3 regions of the Bulleidia sp. HCP3S3_C9 genome follow, and region 3 is predicted to be linked to each of the others. Evidence: a T-box and tRNA genes for the amino acid it is inferred to sense, from the RefSeq annotation. Region 3 holds a T-box; the other regions hold tRNA genes.
The links. A T-box is a leader RNA that pairs with one kind of tRNA and senses whether it is charged. The one in region 3 lies ahead of leuS (leucine--tRNA ligase), so its partner is inferred to be a tRNA-Leu.
Positions count from the first base shown of each region.

Region 1: it encodes a tRNA-Leu, which carries the amino acid that the T-box ahead of leuS (leucine--tRNA ligase) is inferred to sense. The anticodon was not compared.
Region 2: it encodes a tRNA-Leu, which carries the amino acid that the T-box ahead of leuS (leucine--tRNA ligase) is inferred to sense. The anticodon was not compared.

Region 1 covers NZ_JBQHWJ010000038.1:716-9,034, reverse strand. The annotation lists gene ACTND6_RS07420 (RnfABCDGE type electron transport complex subunit A) at 1-54, shown strand, start outside; gene ACTND6_RS07415 (hypothetical protein) at 56-256, shown strand; gene ACTND6_RS07410 ((Fe-S)-binding protein) at 243-530, shown strand; gene ACTND6_RS07405 (hypothetical protein) at 671-1,264, shown strand; tRNA gene ACTND6_RS07400 (tRNA-His) at 1,302-1,375, opposite strand; gene ACTND6_RS07395 (YbaK/EbsC family protein) at 1,479-1,943, shown strand; gene ACTND6_RS07390 (M48 family metallopeptidase) at 1,956-2,642, shown strand; gene ACTND6_RS07385 (mechanosensitive ion channel family protein) at 2,654-3,514, shown strand; gene ACTND6_RS07380 (ankyrin repeat domain-containing protein) at 3,823-4,491, shown strand; gene ACTND6_RS07375 (elongation factor G) at 4,504-6,573, shown strand; tRNA gene ACTND6_RS07370 (tRNA-Leu) at 6,706-6,789, opposite strand; gene ACTND6_RS07365 (HD domain-containing protein) at 6,896-7,468, shown strand; gene ACTND6_RS07360 (MATE family efflux transporter) at 7,531-8,319, shown strand, end outside.
Region 2 covers NZ_JBQHWJ010000020.1:602-8,920, reverse strand. The annotation lists gene ACTND6_RS05035 (ABC transporter substrate-binding protein) at 1-1,351, opposite strand, end outside; gene ACTND6_RS05030 (carbohydrate ABC transporter permease) at 1,348-2,184, opposite strand; gene ACTND6_RS05025 (carbohydrate ABC transporter permease) at 2,181-3,068, opposite strand; gene ACTND6_RS05020 (ABC transporter ATP-binding protein) at 3,065-4,156, opposite strand; gene ACTND6_RS05015 (GatB/YqeY domain-containing protein) at 4,242-4,688, opposite strand; gene ACTND6_RS05010 (chorismate mutase) at 4,701-4,976, opposite strand; gene ACTND6_RS05005 (ATP-grasp domain-containing protein) at 5,095-6,306, shown strand; gene ACTND6_RS05000 (esterase family protein) at 6,303-7,058, shown strand; tRNA gene ACTND6_RS04995 (tRNA-Leu) at 7,108-7,191, shown strand; gene ACTND6_RS04990 (hypothetical protein) at 7,465-8,319, opposite strand, start outside.
Region 3 covers NZ_JBQHWJ010000045.1:208-8,526, forward strand. The annotation lists gene ACTND6_RS08100 (metallophosphoesterase) at 1-900, opposite strand, end outside; gene ACTND6_RS08105 (HAD hydrolase-like protein) at 947-1,705, shown strand; T-box leader at 1,745-1,938, shown strand; gene leuS (leucine--tRNA ligase) at 1,973-4,387, shown strand; gene ACTND6_RS08115 (segregation/condensation protein A) at 4,439-5,176, shown strand; gene scpB (SMC-Scp complex subunit ScpB) at 5,173-5,865, shown strand; gene ACTND6_RS08125 (SGNH/GDSL hydrolase family protein) at 5,874-6,644, shown strand; gene ACTND6_RS08130 (DUF4358 domain-containing protein) at 6,622-7,155, shown strand; gene ACTND6_RS08135 (hypothetical protein) at 7,152-7,628, shown strand; gene purB (adenylosuccinate lyase) at 7,648-8,319, shown strand, end outside.

The DNA of each region.
Region 1 (8,319 bases), on a different contig from region 3:
GTAGTAGCTGGTATCATGGCAATCGCTTTCTCAGCTCTTGCAGGTCTCGTATAAGATGGTAAGAATTATAGTCGCAGTTGTATTGGCTGCTGGACTATTCCTGTTGAATGTTGTTTTGCTTAGATTGAATAAAAAAACTCCTGTTCCAGAAGGTTGTGAAAATCTCACGCCGGACTGCAGTGCATGTGGAATGAAAGACTGTGCAATGCGTGGAACATATGAAAAGAAGAAAGAGGCAGAAAATGGCAATTGTTAAAGCATTCGTATTGATGCTTGTACTTGGTGCTGTACTTGGTGCAGTATTAGGCTTTGCATCAAAGAAGTTCTATGTTGAACCAGATACTAGAGTAGATGATGTATTGGCAATGCTTCCTGGATATAACTGTGGTGGTTGTGGAAACCCTGGATGTGCAGCTATGGCTGACAAACTTGTCAATGGCGAAGCTACACCAGAAGGCTGTAAACCATGTAAACCAGAAGCACGTGAACAGATCAAAAAGTATCTTGCTGAACATGTTCAAAATGCGTAAGCATTCAAAAGAGGGAAAATTTCCCTCTTTTTTTTGGAATGTTATGAAATTTTGTGAATATGTATTATATGAAGAGAAAAATTATTTTGAAATGTATATTGTGTATCATCTGCATCTGTATGATTGGTGGGATTATTTTTATGATGATACATTCAAAAATCAATACTTCTTTATCGTTACAGGAAGTATATATTGCGAAAAATGATATTTTGCCTAGAAGCTGTATTGAAGAAAAGGATTTGTTGTACGTGCGTTATCCACAGGCATTTATTGATCACAATGTTGTTATAAAAAAGAAAGATATCATTGGAAAATATACAGATATTCAAGGAAAGATTCCTGCAGGCTCTTTGTTCTATCGATCTATGCTGATAGATGCTGAAGACATTCCAGATATTGCATCTAGCTTGTTAAAAGAGCATCAGGCAATTTTTCAATGTGAAGTAGATGCAGCGATGTTAATGAAATGCGTCAGGAATATGAGAGTGAATGTACTGTATACAAAAGAGGGAGAAACGAAGCTTTTGATAGAACATGCGCGTATACTGGCAATTGAAGATATTGCTGGAAAAGATATCTCTAGTGAAGATAGTACTGGTATACCACATACAGTTGTATTGGCTGTGGATCAGGATGATGTATTGTATTTGAATTCTTTGAAAGATGGGGTGTTTGAGATTGTGATGACTTCTGATGCATATGATACAGATTTAGAAGCAATTGTGAAAAAATAAAAAAAGAAGCCTTTTAACAAGCTTCTTTTTATCTCAGGGCGACTAGTGGGACTCGAACCCACGAGTGCTGGAGCCACAATCCAGTGTGTTAACCAACTTCACCATAGCCGCCACAGTGCTTAACTATTATGCCATATGTGCAATAAAAAATGCAATAGTTTTTTTAAAATTTTTTTGTTCTATACTATAACTATTATTTTCGTGGAGGTTTTATATGTCATTTGAAAAAGCAAAAGCATATTTAGAAGCAAAAGGATATGCGTCTCATATTATGATTCCAGATCAATGCAGTAGAACTGTAGAAGAAGCAGCAAATGCTCTAGGTGTGCAGCCGTGTGAAATTGCAAAAACGATTTCTTTGCTTGTCCACGAAAAAGTAATATTGATTGTATGTGAAGGCAATGCAAAAATCGACAATCATAAATATAAGCAGACATTTCATAGCAAAGCAAAAATGATTCCATTTGATGAAGTAGAAGCACTTGTTGGTCACGCACCTGGTGGTGTATGTCCATTTGGAATCAATGAAGGGATTGAAGTGTATTTAGATGAAAGCTTAAAGAAATTCAAGACAGTGTATCCAGCTTGTGGAAACAGTCAAAGTGCAGTAAAGATGTCATTAGAAGAATTAGAAGATGCATCGAATTACGTATCCTGGATCGATGTTTGTAAAGAATGATATAATTTCTACATGCTTATAACGATACAGGGAAAAGAATTGACAGTTACAGTCAAAAGAAAACGCATGAAGAATATCGTATTGCGTCTGGATAATGATGGAAATGTAATGATCAGCTGTCCTCCACATGTCAGTGAAGAGAGAATCTATGCCTTTTTGAAAGAAAAAGAAACATGGATCATTCAGGCGAGAAATCGTCAAATGCAAAAACAAGAGAAAGTAAAAACAGGTGTTGATGGTATTTCTGCGACGTGGATTGGAAAAGAATATCCAGTGAAGTTTGTCGAAGCAAAAAGGAATGCAATGTCTTTTGAGGATAGTGTGATTGTATTTCATGTCAAAGATAGAAGTGCAGAAACAATTGAAAAGACGTTTTATCATGAAGCAAATAAATATCTGTTGTATCTGATTCAGCAGGAAAGAGAGTTTCTAGATGAACATATCTGCAAGATGAATCAAAAGCCACTGCCTCGAATTCGCATTAAATATATGACAAGCAGATGGGGATCCTGTACACCTGCAAAATCAAATATTTCAATTTCTTCAAGATTGATTCATTTCCCACATGAGTGCTTCTCATATGTGCTGTTACATGAGTATGCACATATCCTTGTGGCAAATCATTCAAAAGATTTCTATGCAGTTGTAAAAACATATATGCCAGACTATAAGAAATACAGTGACTACTTAAATCATTAGGAGAAAGAAACATGGATAAAACAATTTGGAATATTGGAAAAAACTTTTTTGATGGAGGTCTTCTCTACTTTATCATTCGTAGTATATTGATTCTACTGATTGCATTCAGCATCGCAAAAGTTTTATGGAAATTATTTGCGAATGCGGCAAAAAAAGATGATCAGAAAGAAATGACATTACGATTTACAGGAAGAATTGTGCGTGCAATTATTTACAGTATCGCTGTCTTTTCTGTTTTAGGTGGTATTAAACCATTATCTGGACTTTCGAGTGCAGTTTTAGGGGCAACATCAGTGATGTCTGTTGTTGTAGGTTTAGCTGCACAGGAGTCGTTTGGAAATTTTATTGCTGGTTTCTTTCTTGCGATGTATCATCCGTTTAATGTCGGTGATGTCATTTATCTAAAGGATAAAGATATTTCTGGAAGTGTGATTGGAATTACATTTCGTCATACAGTGATCAATACAGTGGAAAATACAAGAGTCATTGTTCCTAACAGTATTATGAACAGTGCAATCGTTGAAAACCGTATCAGTGATGAAAAGGGATATAAGAAGATCATCAGTTTTGACATTGGTTATGACAGTGATATTGATCGAGCAGAACAATTGATTTATGAAGCAGTATTACATACAGAGAATGTCATTGATATTCGAAGTGAAGAAGAAAAGAAGCATGGTGTACTTCCATTTGCGATTCGATTAGAGGCATTTGATGATAGTGGCATTCGGTTATTATTCCCACTGTATACAAAAGATTTTTCTTCCTCGTTTCAGGCAGCAAGTGATGTAAGAAAAAAACTGTTAAAGTCATTTAACGAAAATCATATTGAAATTCCATACCAGAAAATTGAAATTATCGAAAAGAAATAGAGGATTGAAAATGAATCTGTTTCTTTTTTCATAAATTCATAAAAATAGTTGAAAAAGTAAACGCTTACACTTGAAGTATTTTGTAGTTTTTGTAAAATGTAATTAGCAGATGATTTTGAATTTCTAGATTGGAGTATTTATCATGAAGAACGTAAAAGTTGTTTTCATTGTACAAAATAGAAACACAGAAAGGGTTGTTTTCGGCGGGGAATTCAATCATCACGAATATTGGTTTTAAGATGGAGCTTTCATGTGTCCATCTTTTTATTTAAAAAATTGAATGAATTATCTAACAGGAGGAAATCATTATGGATCAGGTAAATCAGGAATTTTTTGACGCAGCTGCCGCTGGTGACTTCGGCAAGGTCTGCGCGCAAGTATCTAAGGGAGCAGATGTCAACGTTAGAAATGGTGACGGACGTACTGCGTTAATGAGAAGTGCAAAAAGAGGATATGAAGATATCGTTCGTTTCTTATTAGACAATGGCGCTGATACAAGAGCACGTGACAAAAATAATAAGACTGCTCTAATGGGTGCTGCAAAAAAAGGTCACACAGAAATTTGTAGAATGATCGTTCATGCTGGTGGAGACGTCAACTCACATGATAATAAAGGACGTACAGCATTGATGAGAGCTGCGCTTCTAGGTGAAACAGAAACAGTTGAATATTTGATTTCTAAGGGAGCAGATGTCAACGCTACAGATGAACAGGGTCGTACAGCATTAATGGAAGCTGTAAATGCGTATAAAGATGACGTGATCGAAGTATTATTGAAGAATGGGGCAGATGTGAATGCTGCGGATAATAAGGGTTGTACAGCATTAATGAGAGCTGCATACATTGGTATTCCAATGCTCGTTCATTTACTACTTGATCGTGGTGCAGATAAAGACAAGAAAGATTACGAAGGTAATTTAGCAATTCATTATGTTCGTAAAGAATGTCTAGATGATCTGAAGGATCTGTTAAAGTAAGAGGGCATGATCATGAAAGACTATTTAGCGAATGAAGTAAGAAATGTTACTGTTTTAGGACATTCTGGTGCAGGTAAGAGTTCATTGATTGAAGCTTGTCTTTTTAAGACAAAAGCAATTGAGAAAATTGGAAAAAATAATGATGGTACAACTGCTTTGAACTTTGATGCTGAAGAAGGTAAAAGAGGTGTTTCTGTCTATGCACATCTAGCACCTGTTGAATGGAAAAATAAAAAGATCAACTTCATTGATACACCTGGCTATCTTGACTATGAAGGTGAAGAAGATACGGGTTTAACAATGGGTGATAATGCATTGATCGTTGTCAGTGCAAAGGATAGCTTACAGTCTGGAACAGAACGTGCATGGAAGAAAGCTGTTGTGCAAAGAAAACTTCCTACAATCTTATTTGTAAATAAATTAGATGATGAAAATGCAGACTTCTCTAAAGTCATTGAAGATCTAAGAGAAAAGTTTGGTAAATCTGTATTCTTGTTTGAACTTCCAATTATCAAAGATAGAAAAGTTATTGGTTCTGTAAATATCCTGAGAAATAAGGCCTGGTACTATGATGATCCTGCAGAAGCAAAAGAAGTACCAGCTGAAATTCAGCCTAAGGTAAAAGAATACTATGATGAAATTGCAGAAGCAATCGCAATGAGTGATGATGAATTGATGGATAAATTCTTCTCTGGTGAAGAATTTGATGAACATGAAATTGCCAAGGGATTAAGAATTGGTGTTCGTTCTGGTGATATTCATCCAGTATATTGTGGATCTGCATTGAATCTGACTGGTATTGAAAGATTGATGGATCTGATTACTGAATTTATGCCTTCCTATGCTGAAAAGGGACGTGTTCAGGCATTGAATGATAAAGATCAGACAATTGATATGGAAACAAATGAAGATGAAGCATTATCTGCATTTGTATTCAAGACAATCGTTGACCCATTCGTAGGAAAGATTTCCTACTTGAAAGTAATGTCTGGTGTATTGAACAGTGATTCACAAGTATTTAACTCAAAGAAAGATACACTTGAAAAGATTAACCAGATCTATGTTATCAATGGCAAATACCAGATTGGTGTTGGTAAGCTGTTTACTGGAGATATTGGGGCAGTTGTCAAGTTATCTGTAACTGAAACAAACGATACGCTTTGCACAAGAAGCAGAGTTGTTCATTATCCAGATATGGAATATCCTGTTCCAATGTTAGGATATGCAATCAAGCCAAAGACAAAGGCAGATGAAGATAAGATGTCAGCAGCAATCAAGAATATGATGCAGGAAGACAAGACACTTCGCTTTGTCAATAACGAAGAAACACATGAACAGGTTCTTTATGGTATTGGTGAACAGCATATTGATTTGATTCTTTCTAAATTAAAGTCTAAATACAAGGTTGAAGTTACTACTGCAGAACCTACTGTTCAATATCGTGAAACAATCCGTGGCAAAGCAGAAGCACAAGGAAAATATAAGAAACAGAATGGTGGTGCAGGTCAGTATGGTGATGTCTGGGTAAGATTTGAACCAAGCGATGATCCTGATGGAGAAATGGTATTTGCGGAAGAAGTATTTGGTGGCGCTGTTCCTAAACAGTTCTTCCCTCCAACAGAAGCAGGACTTCGTGACTGCATGAATCATGGTGTATTAGCAGGATACAAGGTAGTTGGTGTCAAGGCTACATTGTATGATGGTTCTTATCATCCAGTTGATTCTAAGGAAAATGCATTCAAGGAAGCTGCTAGACTTGCATATAATGCTGCTATGCCAAATGCGAAACCAACATTATTGGAACCAATTGGTAAAGTTACAATTGTTGCACCAGAAGATTACACAGGTACTTTGATGGGAGATATTACAAAGCGTCGTGGAATCATTATTGATATGACAACAAATGATCATGGTGATCAGGTAATTCAGGCAGAAGTTCCATTAGCTGAAATGTTGACATACGCTACAGAACTACGTGCAATGACACAGGGACGTGGCAGTTACGTTTCTAAGTTCGATCGTTATCAGCCAGCTCCAAAGGAAGTTGCTGATAAGGTAATTGAAAAATCAAAAAATAAATAACCAGCAAAAATAAATAAAAATAGATCGGTGAAGGCAATCATCGATCTGTTTTTTTGGAGAAATTGTTCCCAAATTTGTTCCCAATTTTTTCTAAAATAGCTTATTTATGCCAAAAAAATTAAATAAAAAAAGTGCCCGAGGCCGGACTCGAACCGGCACGGTGTCGCCACCGGGGGATTTTGAGTCCCCTACGTCTACCAATTCCATCACTCGGGCATTTGAAACTGCTTATTTATAATACATGAATCTGATTCAAAATGCAATTGAAACATTGCATTCATTTTATGTTTTCTCTAAAATATTTAAGAAAATGGAGAAAAATATGACACCAGAAGAACTATTAGAAATACTACATCGCGCAAATATTTTGAAAATCAATACACGTCATAACTGGACAATTGGTGAAAGAAAAGAATCTGTTGCGGATCATTCCTGGAGAATTGCTTTAATGGCAATGTTAATTTCAAAAGAAGATGAATTTAAAAATGTGGATATGAATAAAGTGATTCGCATGTGTCTGATTCATGATTTAGGAGAAGCGTTTACAGGTGATATTCCTGTATTTGATAAAAACAAAGAAGATGAAAATAAGGAAGATGAAATCTTCTTATCCTGGGTGAATTCCTTTCCTGCAGCACAAAAAGAAGAATGGAATGCGTTGTTAAAAGAAATGAATGCTTTAGAAACACTGGAAGCAAAAACATACAAAGCTTTAGATAAGCTGGAAGCTTTGATTGCACATGATGAAGCTGATATTTCTACATGGCTTCCTGTAGAATATGATCTGCAGTTAACATATGGGAAAGAAAATGTTGTATTTTCTCCATACTTATCTGTATTAAAACAAAGAATCGATGAAGATACAAAAAACAAAATCAAAGATGCTGAAAAGTGAGCATCTTTTTTATATGTATTTGTATTTAGATGTAAAATATTTGTTAAAAGAAGGGGAAATATATGCGTGAGAGTAAAGGATTAATGACATCAGGAAATATCTATAAAAAGATAGCTTTGTTTGCGATTCCATTATTGTTAGGTAATTTCTTTCAGCTGATGTATAACACAATCGATTCTATTGTTGTCGGCAACTATGTTGGAAAGGAAGCTTTGGCTGCAGTTGGTGCAAGTACACCAATTATTAACCTTCTGATTGCTTTTTTCCAAGGTCTTGCAACGGGTGCTGGTGTTGTTGTATCTAGGTATTATGGTGCTAGAAAACAGGAGGATGAATCGAAAGCAATTCACTCTTTTCTTTTGTTTTCCATTTTGTTTGGCGTTACTTTAAGTATCGTTGGATATTTTGTTTCTCCAATCATTCTAAGAATGATGAATACACCATCGGATTATTACAATGATGCGGATGGATATCTTGCAATTTATTTCTTAGGCGCAACGTTTTTAATTGTCTATAATGCAGGAACTGGTATTTTACAGGCAGTTGGTGATTCTAAAAACCCTTTATATTTCTTGATTGCGACGTCTATTTTGAATATCTTTTTAGATCTGTTATTTGTAAAAGGATTTGGTATGGGTGTTGATGGTGCTGCGTGGGCAACGATCATCAGTGAATGTATCTCTATGTTATTAGTCATCAATTTATTGATGCATACGAAGAATGAATACAAAGTTACATTGAAAAATCTAAAGATTGATTTTTCTGTCTTGAAGCAAATCGTTGTAATAGGTGTACCTGCAGGATTACAGGGCATGATTGTATCTGTATCCAATGTCATTGTTATGGCATAT
Region 2 (8,319 bases), on a different contig from region 3:
CAACATCTTCAATCATTTGACCAGCCGCATCTCTTAAGGAAGCAGATCCATTGAATACTGGTGTAGTAAATGTATGTGCAACATTATCAATCAATAGCTTTGTAGCCTCAATCTTCACAGAATAATGTTCATCATGATCTTTTCCTTCACTAGATAAATACGATTGATAGCTCTCCGTATTTCTCGCTTTGCTTGTGACTGGTACATATCCTTCCGTTTCACTATAGCCAATCTGCACATCATCACTCAATAAGTACTGTGCAAACAGCCAAGAAGCAACAACCTGATTTGGATCATCTTTGTTAAACACACAAATCGAAGGCCCCTGAGAGATCATCTTTGGATCATTCACATCATATTGAGGTACAATACGTACTTCAGTTTTGAAATCCACTTTATTTTCTTCTGCGATATCAGACAATGGTGCATCTGTTCCCATCCACGTAGAACCAGCCGTAGAATCAATCGCAAATACACATTGTCCCGCATTTAAAAAGTTCGCAGGATAAGAAGAAATCTTAAACGTTGAAAATGCACCTGTTTCTACATGGCCTGCAATTTCGCCAAGAATTTCTTTTGTATCGTCATTAAAGATTTCAATGTTTCCATTTTCATCCGCATATCCAGCACCTTTCTGTTTCAACATTTGAATCATCATGTTATCAGTGCTTTTATAGATAAACGGAATCATGACATTCTGACCATTTAAAGCATACGTTCCATCCACATTTTTTTTCGTTGCGGCTTCAGAAACTTCAAAGATATAATCCCATGTCAATACATCAGGTATTTCATAACCCAGTTGATGCACATAGTCTGCATTGATATACACAACTTCACTAGAGCGCATAAATGGCAATGCATAATACTGTCCATTCAGCATGCATTCCTCTAGATATTCAGGAATGATTTCATCTTTCTTGATAGAATCATACTTCACATCACTCCCACCAAGTCCATATTTCTCATCATCCATGAGTGTATCCAATGGAACAACCGTATCACTGCCTGAAAGATACGTTGCGATATGATCAGGATACGTAATACATACATCTGGTGTTGTATTTGTAGAAATATTTGTTATGACATCATTGTAGATTTTTCCATAGTCTGTATATAAACGAATATTGACCTTAATGTTTGGATATAATGCTTCAAAATCATTGATTGCCTTTTGGTATACTGCAGTTTGATTTTTATTTGTATCATTCTTTGCCCAGAACGTCACTTCATAATTCTTTGAAGTATCAAAAGAAGCAGGCATTGCAAACGAAGAGGTTGTACGCTTTCCATGACACCCGCTGCACAATAGAAGCATACTCGCAAGAAGAAGCTTGAAATATTTCTTCATCCTTTTGTACCTCCTCTTTTCACACCTTCCATGATCTTGTTATGGAAAAGCAAGAACAAAATAATCAGTGGAATCGAAATTACCACAACAGCTGCCATCATCGCAGGAATGTTCTCTCTTCCAAAACCATTTTCACGAATTTCCTGAATTCCATTAGAAACAAGATAATACTTCTCATTATCAGTAATCAATCTAGGCCATACATAACTATTCCAGCATTCAATGACTTTCAGAATTGTAATTGTAACTACTGTTGGAGAACAAACTGGCAATAGCACTTTCCAAAGATATTCCCAGTCACTCAATCCATCCACTTTCGCTGCTTTATACAATTCTTCAGGAACCTGTTCAAAGTTTTCCTTCAAAAGATAAATATAGAACACTGATGTAATAGAAGGTAAGATCAACCCCATAAATGTATTTCTCAGATTCCAGTTCGTAATTGTCACAAAGTTTGTAATAACGACAAGTTCATTTGGAATCATCATCAAGGACAGAAACAATGTAAATACAATATTCTTTCCCTTGAATTTCAGTCTTGCAAATGCATATGCCGCAAGAATCGTTACAAACAACATGACACCTGCCGTAATGACAGTAAACAATACAGTATTGCCAAAATATCCAGCTAAGTTCACTTCTGAAAATGCAGATATGTAGTTTTCTAATGTTGGTGAAGATACAAATAATTTCGGAATATATTCACTGTTATAGCTTCCATAGCTCTTAAAAGAAGTTAAAACCATCCAATAGAATGGAAATAATACAACGAGTGCCCAGAATGCAAGGAATACATGAATACATATCTTCTTCAATAGATGCTTGTTTTTCATTCTGCTTCATCTCCTTTCGTTGACAAAAGCAAATTGATCACTGTAATCGTTAATACGATGGCAAACAAAATGAGTGCTGCAGCAGAAGCATATGAAGGATATCCTCCAGAATTTCCATATAACATGTCATACACATACCCAACAATCGTATTCATACCCGCTGCATTTAAATTTGTACCAAAAATAGCAACTTCATCACTATAAGCTTTAAATGCCCCAATAAATCCGGTGATTACTAAATATGAAATCATTGGCATGATCATTGGCAGTGTAATTTTCGTAAATGTTCTAAAAGAACTTGTTCCATCTACCTTGGCAGCTTTGTATAGATTCTGATCTACAGAAGCAAGTGCACTTGTTAAAATCAATACTTTAAATGGCAGAACGATCCAGATCGTATAGATACACATCGTCAGCATCTTTGCCCAATATGGTCCTTCAATAAAATCAACGCTGTTACCGCCAAAGAATTGAATGATCATATTGATAAAGCCATCAGAATAAGGTGTCTTCTTAAACAAGATCATAAATACAAGGCCAACAGCCAATGTATTCGTTACATAAGGCAAGAAATAAATTGTCTGATACAATTCTTTGACTTTCTTGATCGAAGACAATGCCAAAGAAAGCAATAATGCCAGTCCTGTTGATAACGGAACTGTAATAATGACAAGCAGGAATGTATTCTTCACTGCCTGTAAAAAATAAGGATCGCGCAGAACATACGAAAAGTTATAGAAACCAATACCAGAATATGTCTGTGAAGCAGAGTTGTACCCTTCCTGCAATGAATAGACAAGAACATCGAACAAAGGATAAATCATGAATATCCCAAGAAGAATCAAGGAAGGTAATAGATACAGCCAAGGACGAACTTTCTTCATGCATCTTCCTCTAAAGCAATTCTATTCTCACTTTCATCAAACAAATACAGTTTATGTGGTTTCAAAGAAAAACGAATCGTATCACTGTTTTCAATCTTTGTTTCACTCGGTACAACAATACGCATATGATCCATCTGCATACCTTCATGTGTACAGATGACACTCGTATCTCTGCCAAGCTTTTCAATCTTTTGCAGAGAACATACAAATGGTCCATTTTCATCAACCAGCAATCCTTCAGGACGAATTCCAACAAACACATTCTGATCTGGAAGGTCAACATTGAAAATGACATCCTTCCCAATCAGAAGATTTCCATTTTCAATCTTTCCATGCAATACATTGATTGCTGGCGTGCCAAGAAACTTTGCCACAAACAAATTTACAGGATTATCATAAATTTCCTGTGGCTTATCCATCTGCTGAAGCACACCATCCTTCATCACAACCATCAAATCACTGATTGACATTGCTTCTTCCTGATCATGTGTAACAAACACAGTCGTAACACCTGTTTCCTGCTGAATTCTACGAATCTCTTCTCTTGTAGAAAGACGCAGTCTAGCATCCAGGTTACTCAATGGCTCATCCAGCAATAACACTTTTGGCTGCTTTACCAAAGCACGTGCAATCGCAACACGCTGTTGCTGACCGCCAGATAAAGCAGAAGGTTTACGATCCATCAAAGAATCAATCTGTACAAGCTTCGCAGCTTCCATTGCTTTTTCTTCAATGACCTGCTTACTTAATTTCTCTTTTCCTTTTTTATTTTCCAAAGGAAACATAATGTTCTGTTTTACTGTTAAATGTGGATATAACGCATAGCTTTGAAAAACCATACCAACATCTCTATTTTCAACAGGTACATTTGTAATATCTTCATCCCCAAAAAAGATTTTTCCCTCTGTAGGTGTTTCCAGTCCACAGATCATATTCAATGTAGTACTTTTTCCACATCCAGATGGACCAAGTAAAGCAACAAGCTTGCCATCCGGTATTTCAAAATTAAAATGATCTACCGCAGTTACGGCAGGTGTGTGTTTTCCTTGTGGAAATACTTTTGTCAGGTTCTCTAAAACGATTTTCATACGACCCCTTATAGTCATTTTGACTCTATCTTTGCTTCACTATTATACCACGTATATAAAAAACGACCACACAAGGTCGTTTCCATTAATGTAATAGTGTACCTAAAACCTGATTAACAAGCTTACCATCCACCTGTCCTTTATATTGTGCCATCATTTCTTTCATCACAACACCTTGTGATTTCTTGACAGGTTCCAGTCCCTTTTCACTCATAATTTTTTCAATTGCTTCTTTGATTTCTTCAGCACTCAATTGTTTAGGCAGATAAGATTCAAGAATTTCAATTTTCTTCTTTGTTTCTTCAATCAAATCTGTTCTAGAAGCAGGTGTCTGTTGTAAAGAATCACGTGTCTGTTTCAATTCACGCTGTACATAAGTCAATTCATCTTCCTTGCTTAATTCAACACCTTTTTCTTTTTCAGCAAGCGCAACGGCAGAAATTACCATGCCAAGAACACCCTTTTTCACAGTATCGTGTTCCTTCATTGCCATCATGTTGTCTTTTCTTAACTGTTTTAATAATTCACCCATAGAATTTCCTCCTTACATTTCATCTTGTATCTGTCTTTGAAATTCTTTACTTAAAGCTAATAGATCATGGTACCATGCTTCAAAGTATGGTTTGATATCATCATCCTGAATGCGATCTACATTCTTTTTCGTAATTTCATTTTCTCTATCTGAATTTAATATTGGCAAGCGGTTTTCAATTTTGTAATCAATGACATCACGTACTGTTTCAAATCTTTCTTCAAACAATTTTGCAATCTGTGCATCAATTTCATCAATTTTTTCTCTATCTTTATCTAATCTACTCATTTATGAAACCTTTTTCAACAAAAATGCCTTTCTTTCAATAAAGATTATATACTCATTCATGAAAAATAGCGTTTATATGATACTATTTTAAACATAAATGGGTTAAAGGAGAGAACATATGGGAAAGAATTTTGTTTTTATATCTCCAACATTTCCAAAGACATATTATCAGTTTCCACAGGCATGGAAACGCATTGGTGGTACTTCTTTGTGTATCGGTGAAGATTATTATGACTCTTTAAGTGAAGAGATGAAAAATGCATGTGACGAATACTATCGTGTCGATAACATGCAAGATTATGATCAGATGTATCGTGCCGTTGCATGGTTCGCTCATAAGCATGGAAAAATTGACTGGCTGGAAAGCAACAATGAATTCTGGCTGGAACAAGATGCAAAACTACGTACAGATTTCAATATCACTTCTGGTGACAACGAAACTTCTGTCATGCGCTATAAAACAAAATCAAACATGAAAGCCTACTATGAAAAGGCAAATGTTCCAGTTGCGAGATACCATATGGTTTCTACATATGAAGAAGGAAAGAAGTTTGTAGATCTTGTTGGATATCCAGTCATTGTCAAACCAGACGATGGTGTTGGTGCCAATACAACATGGAAAATCAAAAACGACAAACAGCTCAAAGACTTCTACAAGCAAAACATCCAGACACAGTACATCATGGAAGAATTTGTTCCAGGATCTATCGTTTCCTTCGATGGTATCGTAGATCAAGATAACAACATCATCTTCCAGACATCCCACGTATTCCCTGAACCAATCATGGATATCGTAAACAGTGCAGATGAATGCTGGTATTACAGTGAAAGAGAAATTCCAAAGGATCTTGTTGAAATGGGCACACGTGTTATCAAAGCATTTGATATCCGTGGACGATTCTTCCATACAGAATACTTCAGACTCTATGAAGATAAAGAAGGCTTAGGCAAAAAAGGAGATCTTGTAGGCTTAGAAGTTAACATGAGACCTCCTGGAGGATATACACCAGATATGATGAACTACGCAAATGATATCAATGTATATCTCATCTATGCCAATATGGCAATGTATAATGAAGGCTTATACAAAACAGATCGACCATATCATTGTGTATATGTCGGTAGAAGAGATAAATACAATGGCATCTATACAAATGGATCCACATCTATCTTCTCAAAATATGGTCAATCCATTGTCATGCATGAAAGAATGCCTGACCTGTTATCTTCCGCAATGGGAAATGAATTCTACATTGCACGCTTCAAAACAAAGAAAGAAGTCAAAGATTTTGTAAACTTCGTATACAAGAAAGACAAGGTGAAGAAATGAAAACAGAATACTATAAAGAATATTCTCAAAACCTGGGAAGAGACATGGAATTTAAAGTCTATGGATATTCCGGTAGACCATTTCTTGTATTCCCATCACAAGATGGTCGTTTCTTTGACTATGAAAACAATGGCATGATCGATGCTGCAAAAGACTATATTGAATCAGGTCGTATTCAAATGTTCTGTTGTGATTCTAATGATGTCAATTCCTGGAGTTCAACTTCCTGGGATAATCGAAATAGAATCCTCCAGCAGGAAGCATATATGCGTTACATCACAGATGAACTCTGTCCAAGAATCTTTGATATCAATGCCAAGGCAAACAATGGCACATATGCAAAAGGTATCATGACAACTGGCTGTTCTATGGGTGGAACACATGCATTGAATTCCTTGCTTAGAAGACCCGACATCTTTGCAGGATGCATTGCATTAAGCGGTGCATACAATGCAAGACTCTTCTTCCCTGACTATTGGGATGATCTAGTATATGCAAACTCACCAGTCGATTATCTAGAAGGCATGCATTATGATGATCCAAAAGTTGAAATGTATCGCCATAGAGATATCATCGTATGTTGCGGTAGAGGTGCATGGGAAGTTCCAATGCAGGAAGATGCCGGAAGAATCAAAGAATTGCTTGAATACAAGAATGTACCAGCCTGGGTAGATTTCTGGGGAACAGACGTCGCACACGACTGGCCATGGTGGAGAAAGCAGCTTCCATACTATTTAAACTATGTTTGCTAAGAATGCATATTGCATTCTTTTTATTTTTCTGATAGAATACTTAAGCAATGCGGATATGGTGGAATTGGCAGACACGTCAGATTTAGGATCTGATGCCCTCGGCGTACAGGTTCAAGTCCTGCTATCCGCACCATTTAAAAATCGCTGGAAACAGCGATTTTTTTTTGCTTGTAAATTATCATTCAGAAGCATTTGCTTTCCATAGTTCTCGCGACAAATTACAATGAATTTTATTCTTTTACAGTTTTTTACAATTCTTTACTGTTTTATGTTTCTTTTACAGTTCTTTACTGTTTTTTACTGTTAAAAAAAGAAAAACTCTCATGTTCTTTTGGAACACAAGAGTTTTTTCTAAAGCAAACTAGCTGTCAATTCGTATTATTTCCTTCTATCATTCTCTATTTACTTACATCTTATTCATTTCTTCATTCAAATATATCTTAGCTTTATGACATAGATAAAAATACATCAACAGAAATAATACCTGCGGTATCCACAATATCCACAAATTCGTATGAATCAATCCATATTTAATCACACGAGATATAGATAATCCAGATTCAACATACATCGAAGTTCTACGTGTCAATAAAAGCCAAAGAATTGGTATAGAAATTCCATTCACTGACAGAAATACAATCAACGCAAACAATGGAGAGTTTATTAGAAACATCTTGTTCATCCATCTTTGATTCATTCCCAATTCATGCAACAAATGGATTCTATCCGTTTCACTTCTGAGGAAATACAATTGATTCTGATACATTTGCACCAAGAAAATCAAACAAAGCATCACCGTTACAATACCAATATAGAATATCTTCGTGTAGATTTGGTTTTTCATTTGTTCAACTTCAATTCTATGATTATTAAAAGTTATACTTTGATTACGATTGATCATTGACATTAACTTATCTGTCACATCATACGAAGCATGATGGTTTCCATGTGCGATAACTTTATTATATTTCAAAGAATCCATATCAAATAATTGGCAATATAGTTTTTCAGATACAAATATTGTTCCCGGAGTTATGTTTGCATCAACATTAATTGTATTCAAATGATCAATTACTGTTTCACATTTCACTTGTATATTATGATTGCCGGCTTTTAACGAAAGCATTTCTCCATCATGCAAAGCAATTTCAGTTCCGGTTATTTTCTCCTTCATGTCCGAATCTACGACTTGAATGGAGCCATCTGATATTTTCGCCAAAGACATAAAGTAGCAAATCACAGATTCCCCACAATTAAATTC
Region 3 (8,319 bases):
AGCAGGTGTTGTTGTATCCAGCTTTGAAGAAGGGAGTGTCTCTTCTTTTTTCTGTGTCATTTTTAATGTATATACGACAACTTCTGCGGGTGTAAATAATCGGACGTCCTGATTGACTGTTCCTGTACCGTTTGTGATATCCAGTGTAAATGTGTTATCAATGAGATGCTTTCCTCTTAGATATTGCGTTGCATAGGCAGGTTCATAGAATGAAGTGAAAATGAAGTTTGCCTGTCCACCTAAGGAATGTCCTGCCAGGAAGTAATCTGTTAAATCTTTCGGTACTTCGTTGACAGTGTCTGGTGTATGACAAAGTGTCATGACATATGAATCTTTAGAAACGTTACTGTAGGCACCATCAATATCTTTCGTACCATCAATGCCATTATCTAATCCAACAACAGTAATAAACTGAGAGCCATTTTTATGGATCTGGAAAGATGTATTTTGAATTACTTCAAAGTCAGAAGCATCATAGATTGCATTGACTGTAGATTTCATGACATCACTTGCACCATCAATATCACCATATACCGCAAACTTTCCATATTTTGCCTGAATATTAGAGAATGCTTTTGTGATGAGGGAAGTACTGTGATCATCAACTGTTACAGAGTCTCCATAGATATCTCCACCAAACAAGACAACATCTGCTCCAGATGCATTGATTGTATCAACAAGTTTGTTCAGTCTTTCTTCATTCATATAGATGCCATATTTAAGATCTGAAAAGAAAAGAATATTCATATTGTCTAACTGTTCTGGGATTTGCTCATTATCAATTGTAACGTGTCGCGTAATGAATCTAGCAGGTGCCACAAAAAAAGAATCGATGAGTAAAAAGGCTGTAATAGATAACATACAGAATATCGTCAGTAATATCTTTGTAGAAGTTTTCATGCATCTATGTTACCACAATCTATGATAAAATATCGTAGGGATTATTATGTTTGATGCAAGCTATATCATACAGCTAGATGTTTTGGTGAAAAATGGAATTGCTTCGAAAGGAGCAATTGCTTTTATGAAGAAACTCGAAGAAGAAGGGATGCCATATATCATTGTGACGGAACAGTCTGGAAGAATCCAGGATCATATTGCTGACTATCTTGTAGAAAGAGGGTTTCGCTATATTCGTCCATCTTCAATTTATACAAGCAGTATGGCTTGTAGAGACTATATGCATTTACGTTATCCAGACATGCAGAAAGCGTGTTATTTAGGTGGCGCTGGAATTAAAGAAGTTTTAGAAAAAGGAAACTATCAGATTACATTTGATCATCCAGATTTTATCATTATGGGAATGAATAAAAAAAGTACATACTATGATTATTCAAGAATTTCTTTGGCTGTACAGGATGGTGCAATGCTTGTTTCCAGTGATAATCGCAATGTACAGTTTGTAGATGGATTGCGTATGATTGGCAATGCTGCAATTGTAAAGATGATAGAGTATGCAACGGGATGTAAAAGTATTTCCTTTGGCAGAGGATGTGATAATTATCTTCTGATGGCAAAGCTGTATCTCAATCAGGAAAATATCTTGTTTATTGGAAATGATTTTGAAAGAGATATTCTTCCCGCAATGCATTGTGAATTTACAACTGTATTTGTAACAGAGGGAAATTCTATTGAAAATACAGGAATGAATGAACAGCATCATCCTGATTATATTGTCGAAGATTTGTTTGGCTTAACAAAATGATTTTTCATTGTTTTTGAAATTTAAAAGTGATACACTAATTTCATCGTGATGAAATAAGAATAGTAGCTTATACGTATGGCTTAGAGAGACGGAGATTTGGTGAAATCCGCAGCATATTTACAAGTGAACTCACCTTATGAGTGATCGTTGCTCTGCGTTAAAGAGAAGAATGAAGTGCATATGAAATTTTCATATGAACTAAGGTGGTACCGCGTTTACAAGACGTCCTTAGATTTGGACGTCTTTTATATTTTTTCAGGAGGGTTTATGTACGATCATTTAAAAGTAGAAAAAAAATGGCAGAAGTATTGGGAAGATCATGAGACATTTAAAACAGATGTCTGGGATTTTTCAAAACCAAAGTATTACGTATTAGACATGTTTCCTTACCCAAGTGGAGTAGGACTGCATGCAGGTCATCCAGAAGGCTATACCGCAACAGATATCGTTTCGCGTATGAAGCGTATGCAGGGATATAATGTTCTGCATCCAATGGGATATGACTCTTTTGGTTTGCCAGCAGAACAGTACGCTGTACAGACAGGTAACAATCCAAATGGGTTTACACAAGAAAATATTAAAACTTTTACAAAACAGTTAAAAGAATTGGGATTTGACTATGACTGGTCAAGAATGATCGCAACTTCTAATCCTGATTTCTATCACTGGACACAGTGGATCTTCAAACAGTTATATGAAGATGGCTATGCGAAATATGTAGATATGCCTGTCAACTGGTGTGAAGAGCTTGGTACAGTATTGTCCAATGATGAAGTCATTGACGGTAAGAGTGAACGTGGTGGATATCCAGTTGTTCGTAAGAATATGAAGCAATTGTGTATTGATCAGCCTGCTTTTGCAGAAAGACTTCTAGAGGGATTAAACAATATTGACTGGCCAGAATCCACAAAGGAAATGCAGCGTAACTGGATTGGTAAATCTACAGGTGTAGAAGTTGAATTTAATATCGTTGGTGGCGGTAAATTCTCTATTTTTACAACTTGTATTGAAACAATCTATGGAATCACATTCATGGTTCTTGCACCAGATGGAAAACTTGTTCAGGATTTGATGCCTCGTATCCAGAACCAGGAAGAAGTAAAGGCATATATTCAACAGACACTTTCCAAATCTGATATGGATCGTACAGAATTGAATAAAGGAAAGACTGGATGCAGACTGGAAGGAATCAAGGCAATCAACCCAGTCAATGGCAGAGAAGTAGAAGTATTTATCGGTGATTTCGTATTGGCAAACTATGGTACAGGTGCTGTTATGGCAGTACCAAGCCATGATCAGCGTGACTTTGAATATGCAAAAGCACACAACATTGATATGATTCAGGTTATTGAAGGAAGAGATGTCAGTGAATGTGCATTTGAAAAGCAGGATTATTTAGGCAAAGGATGCAAACTGATCAACTCTGAAGAATTTACTGGATTAACAGTAGAAGAAGCAAAAGTCGCAATTACCAAAAAACTTGTTGCTATGGGTATTGCTAAAGAAAAGGTCAACTATCGTTTCCGTGAATGGATTTTTGCACGTCAGCGTTACTGGGGTGAACCAGTTCCTATCGTACATTTAGATGATGGGACAGATTATGTATTGCCTGATGATGAATTACCATTGATTCTTCCTGAGCTTGAAGATTATAAGGGTCATAATGGGAAAGCGCCATTAGAAAATGCTACGGAATGGAAGAAATATGACAAGAATGGTGTTCACGGTACCCGTGAAACTTCTACAATGCCTGGTTCAGCTGGATCTAGCTGGTATTATCTGCGTTATATTGATCCAAAGAATGAAAAGCAGCTGGCAGATCCTGAACTATTGAAACACTGGATGCCAGTAGATTTATATGTTGGTGGACCTGAACATGCGGTTGGTCACTTGATGTATTCTCGTATCTGGAACAATTACTTATATGATAAAGGCATCGTTCCATGTAAAGAACCATTCCAGAAGCTTGTTCATCAAGGTATGATCTTAGGTGAAAATGGTATCAAGATGGGTAAGAGATTCCCTAAGTATGTAATTAATCCATCAGATATCGTTAAGCAGTATGGTGCAGATACACTTCGTTTATATGAAATGTTTATGGGACCATTAGAAGCAAGCAAACCTTGGTCTATGGCTGGTGTTGATGGTGCTAGAAGATGGATTGACCGTGTTTATCGTTTATTCATTGAATCTGGCAAGTTGACAGATACAAATGATGGTAAATTAGATCTCATCTATCATCAGACTGTTAAGAAGGTTACAGAAGACTATGAAGCTTTAGGTTTCAATACAGCAATTTCTCAAATGATGATCTTTATCAATGAAGCATATAAGGTAGACACTGTATACAAGCCATATGCAGAAGGAATCATCAAGATGCTTTCTTGTATTACACCTCATATCGGAGAAGAAATGTGGCAGCTGTTAGGTCATGAGGAATCTATTGCCTATGCACCATGGCCAACATATGACGAAAGCAAGCTTGAAGTTAGTAAAGTAATGATTGTTGTACAGGTTAATGGTAAAGTCAGAGGCAAGTTTGAAACTGACAAGGATGCGGATAAAGAAGCTGTTGAAAAGCAGGCACTTGCATTAGATGCAGTCCAGAAATTCTTAGCTGAAGGCGAAGTGCGCAAGGTCATTGTAATCCCTAATAAAATCGTAAATATCGTTGTAAAGTAACAAATATGGTCTCTATTAAAAGAGGCCATTTTTTGTTATAATAGTTGCGCTATGAATGAATTTAAAGTAACGATAGACACATTTGACGGTCCATTAGATCTGATGCTTCATTTAATCAAAGAAAAGCAGCTGGATTTAATGAATTTAGATATGAATGTTTTAACGGATCAATATATCGCATATTTAAATCAAATGGAAAATCTGCATTTAGAAATCGCTTCCGAGTATTTAAGCGAACTCGCGACGCTGATTGAATACAAGTCTAAAAAGATGCTTCCAGGAAAACATGAAGATCTCGATGACAGCTATGAGGAAGATCCAAAAGATCGTCTTGTTAAACGATTACTTGAATATCAGCAATTTAAAGAAGCTTCTGAAGATTTGAATGCTTTGTATGAAAGCAGACAGTTGCAATTATCTCGTCCATTATCTGATGAAGTGGATCAATGGATGAAAGAAGATGAATCTTTACCATATGAAGGAAATCCATATGATCTGATGCGTGCAATGAAACGTGTTATGATGCGTATGCGATTGTCTGTTCCACAAGAATCTACATATACTGTCAAAGAAGTTTCTATGGAAGATAGAGAATTAAAAGTGCGTGCAATGCTGGATAAGCTTCCTAAGACATTCCGCTTTGAAAATCTTTTAGAAGATGTACATGATATGCCAATGTTTATCGCAACATTTTTATCCGTTCTGGATTTAGCAAGACAACATACATTAGCCTTTACTGTTGATGAAAATGATGTGATATGGTTTACAAGAGGAGGAAATGCTGAATGAATGAAGATATGAATATGACAGAAAACAATCTTCCTCAGATTGAAGCAAATGAAACAATGGAAGCTCATGAAGAAAAGAATGTGCAGCTAAGCATGGATCCTTCGATTCAAAAAGAGGAAGAAGCAAAGCTTGCACAGAAAGAAAATGATGTGAAGCTCAAAGCAATTCTGGAAGGACTGTTGTTTCTAGTTGGAGATGATGGATTAACGGTTGAACAGGCGAGTAAATCCATGGATATTTCAACCAAAAAAGCAGAACAGTTATTTGATGCACTGCAGAAGGAGTATGTAGATGATTCCAGAGGCTTTGAAATTGAGAGATATGGAAGTCGCTATCGTTTTCTCTCAAAGGCATTTGTGCATGAGGCAGCAAAGAAACTGTTCTCAATTGACAAGATTTCCAAGCTGTCGAATGCAGCATTGGAAACATTAGCAATCATTGCATATAAACAGCCAATTACACGTGTAGAAATTGAAGAAATCAGAGGCGTTGGTGCGGATGTAATGATTCGTAAGCTGGAAGCAAGAGGGCTGATCAAAGAAGAAGGCAGAAGTGATGCTCCAGGCAGGCCTTTCTTGTATTCCGTAACAGATGAATTTATGGATGCATTCAAATTGCTTTCATTAGATGAGCTGCCAGATCTACCTGAATTTAATAAAGATAACAATGATGATTTGTTTCATTCATGAGGCTATGTATGAAACAGAGATATTTGTTGCATATACTTCTTTGTTCCACAATGCTTACGAGCTGCCATTCCTCTAATATAACAGACAAAAAAGAAACAGCGTATCATTGTCGAAATATCAATTATTATGATTATGCAAAACCAGTACCATATACAGAAGAAGCGATTGATGTATCGTATTATGCAAATACATTCTTTGCGGGAGATTCTAGAATGGGCTCACTGTATTTATATACACCATTAAAAGACTATGGTGCAGAAGTATGGTATTGTGAATCTATGAGTCTGTATCGTATTTATGATATGTTAAATCCAGATATGTTTGAACAGTTTCAAGACAATACGTTATATTCACTTTTAACTACAACACAGAAAAAAAATATTTATATCTGGCTAGGAATCAATGAAATTCGTCAGAATGACTGGAATGAATGGAAGAATACATATGGCGAAGTCATTGATGATATTAGAAATCATGATCCAGAATGTTCGGTTTATCTGATGTCCAGCTATAAGCCTGAATATATAACAGATTTAACAGATGAAGAATTAAATCAGCAATTAGCACTTGCAAATGAAGCAATGGCATCATTAGCAAGTGAGAAACATGTATATTATTACAACACAGAAGATGGTATGATTGACGAGGCAAATAAAATCAAAGATGAATATGTCTGGGATGGATTACATCTCAATGCAGATGGTGCCAATGCACTTCTTGATTCAATTGCACATCATGTTGTAAAGGAGGAGACATATGTCAAAAAAATATGTGAGTAGCATATTACTGCTGTCACTATTAACCGGTTGCTACTGGGATGAATATCACGAAGAATCCGTAACAATCCAAAAACCTACAATGACTGTAACTCCAGAAGCTGAACAGGTGGAAGAAGCTGAAACTTCCGGCAAAGCGTATGAAAAAGCAACAGAAATTGTTAAACAATTGCAACTGCAGGATACAATGGACAAACCACTTGTAGAAGGAGCAATCAAGGGCCTGTTCTTCCAGGGGGATGATTCAAAATATACAGATGCTTGTGTATACTTGTCTAATATTGCTGGAAACTCCAATACCGTTGCGGTATTTCGAACAAATAACAGCAATGATGTGAAAGTATCATTACAAACATATCTAGAATCTGCAGAAGCGAATGCACAGGAATATTTTGGAGAAGAAGTGAATAAAATTAAAAATGCACTTCTTGATAGTAATGATAAATATGTTGTATTAGTGATTGCGGATGATATGGAACAGGCAAAAAATATAGTTGAGAAAATATTGAAATGATGAAAAAATATGTATTGGTGATTCTATCGATTGCATTTCTATGTGGATGCACAAGTAATCATGTTTCGATAAATCAGAGTGAAATGTCTCAATCTGAAATGGAAACGATTCAGCTTGTTTCTTCCTTAGGAATGAAAGATGAGCTTGTAGCTGTAAAAAATAGAATTGTCATTGGTATGGTATTTTCTGGAGATAAAGATGTAATTCAAGATGCATCTTTGTATCGATCATCAACAGAAGGAAATTATGATATGATTGGGGTGTTTTATCCAAATGATATGGATGCATGTCTTTCATACATTGATGATTTTCTGATTTCATTGAAAAATGAATGCAATAAAAATTATCCGGAAGAAGTATTTAAGATCAGTAATGCAATTGAAAAACATAACGATACCAAAATTATCCTTGTGGTGAGCAGTGATATAGAAAAAGCTAGACTCGAAGTTGAAAACGTTCTTGAAAATCAATAAGAAGAAAAGGAGAGGTTCTATGATTGAAAGATATTCTAGAGAAGTAATGCGAAACATTTGGACAGAGCAGGCTAAATTTCAGGCCTGGATGGATGTTGAGGTCCTCATTGACGAAGCGTGGAGTGAACTAGGAGAAATCCCTAAAGAAGATGTTGAAAAAATCAGAAAGAATGCGAAATTTGATGTAGATCGTATTCATGAAATTGAACAGATGACACGCCACGATGTTGTTGCTTTTACACGTTGTGTTTCTGAATCCTTGGGTGAAGAAAAGAAATGGGTACATTATGGTGTTACTTCAACAGACGTTGTGGATACTGCGTATGGATTAAGATACAAAAAAGCTAATGAAATCCTGAGACAGGATATTCTGGATTTCATGGAAGTCTTGAAAGAAAATGCTTTGAAATATAAAGATACGATCATGATGGGTAGAACACATGGTGTACATGCGGAAATCACTACATTTGGCATGAAGTTTGCTTTATGGTATGAAGAAATGAAGAGAAACTTAAACCGTTTTGATGAAGCAAGAAAAGATGTTGAAGCTGGTAAAATTTCTGGTGCTGTAGGTACTTTCGCAAATATCCCACCATTCGTACAGGATTATGTCTGTGAAAAGCTAGGTATTCAATCTGCGAATATTTCTACACAGATCTTACAGAGAGATAGACATGCAAACTACTTTTCT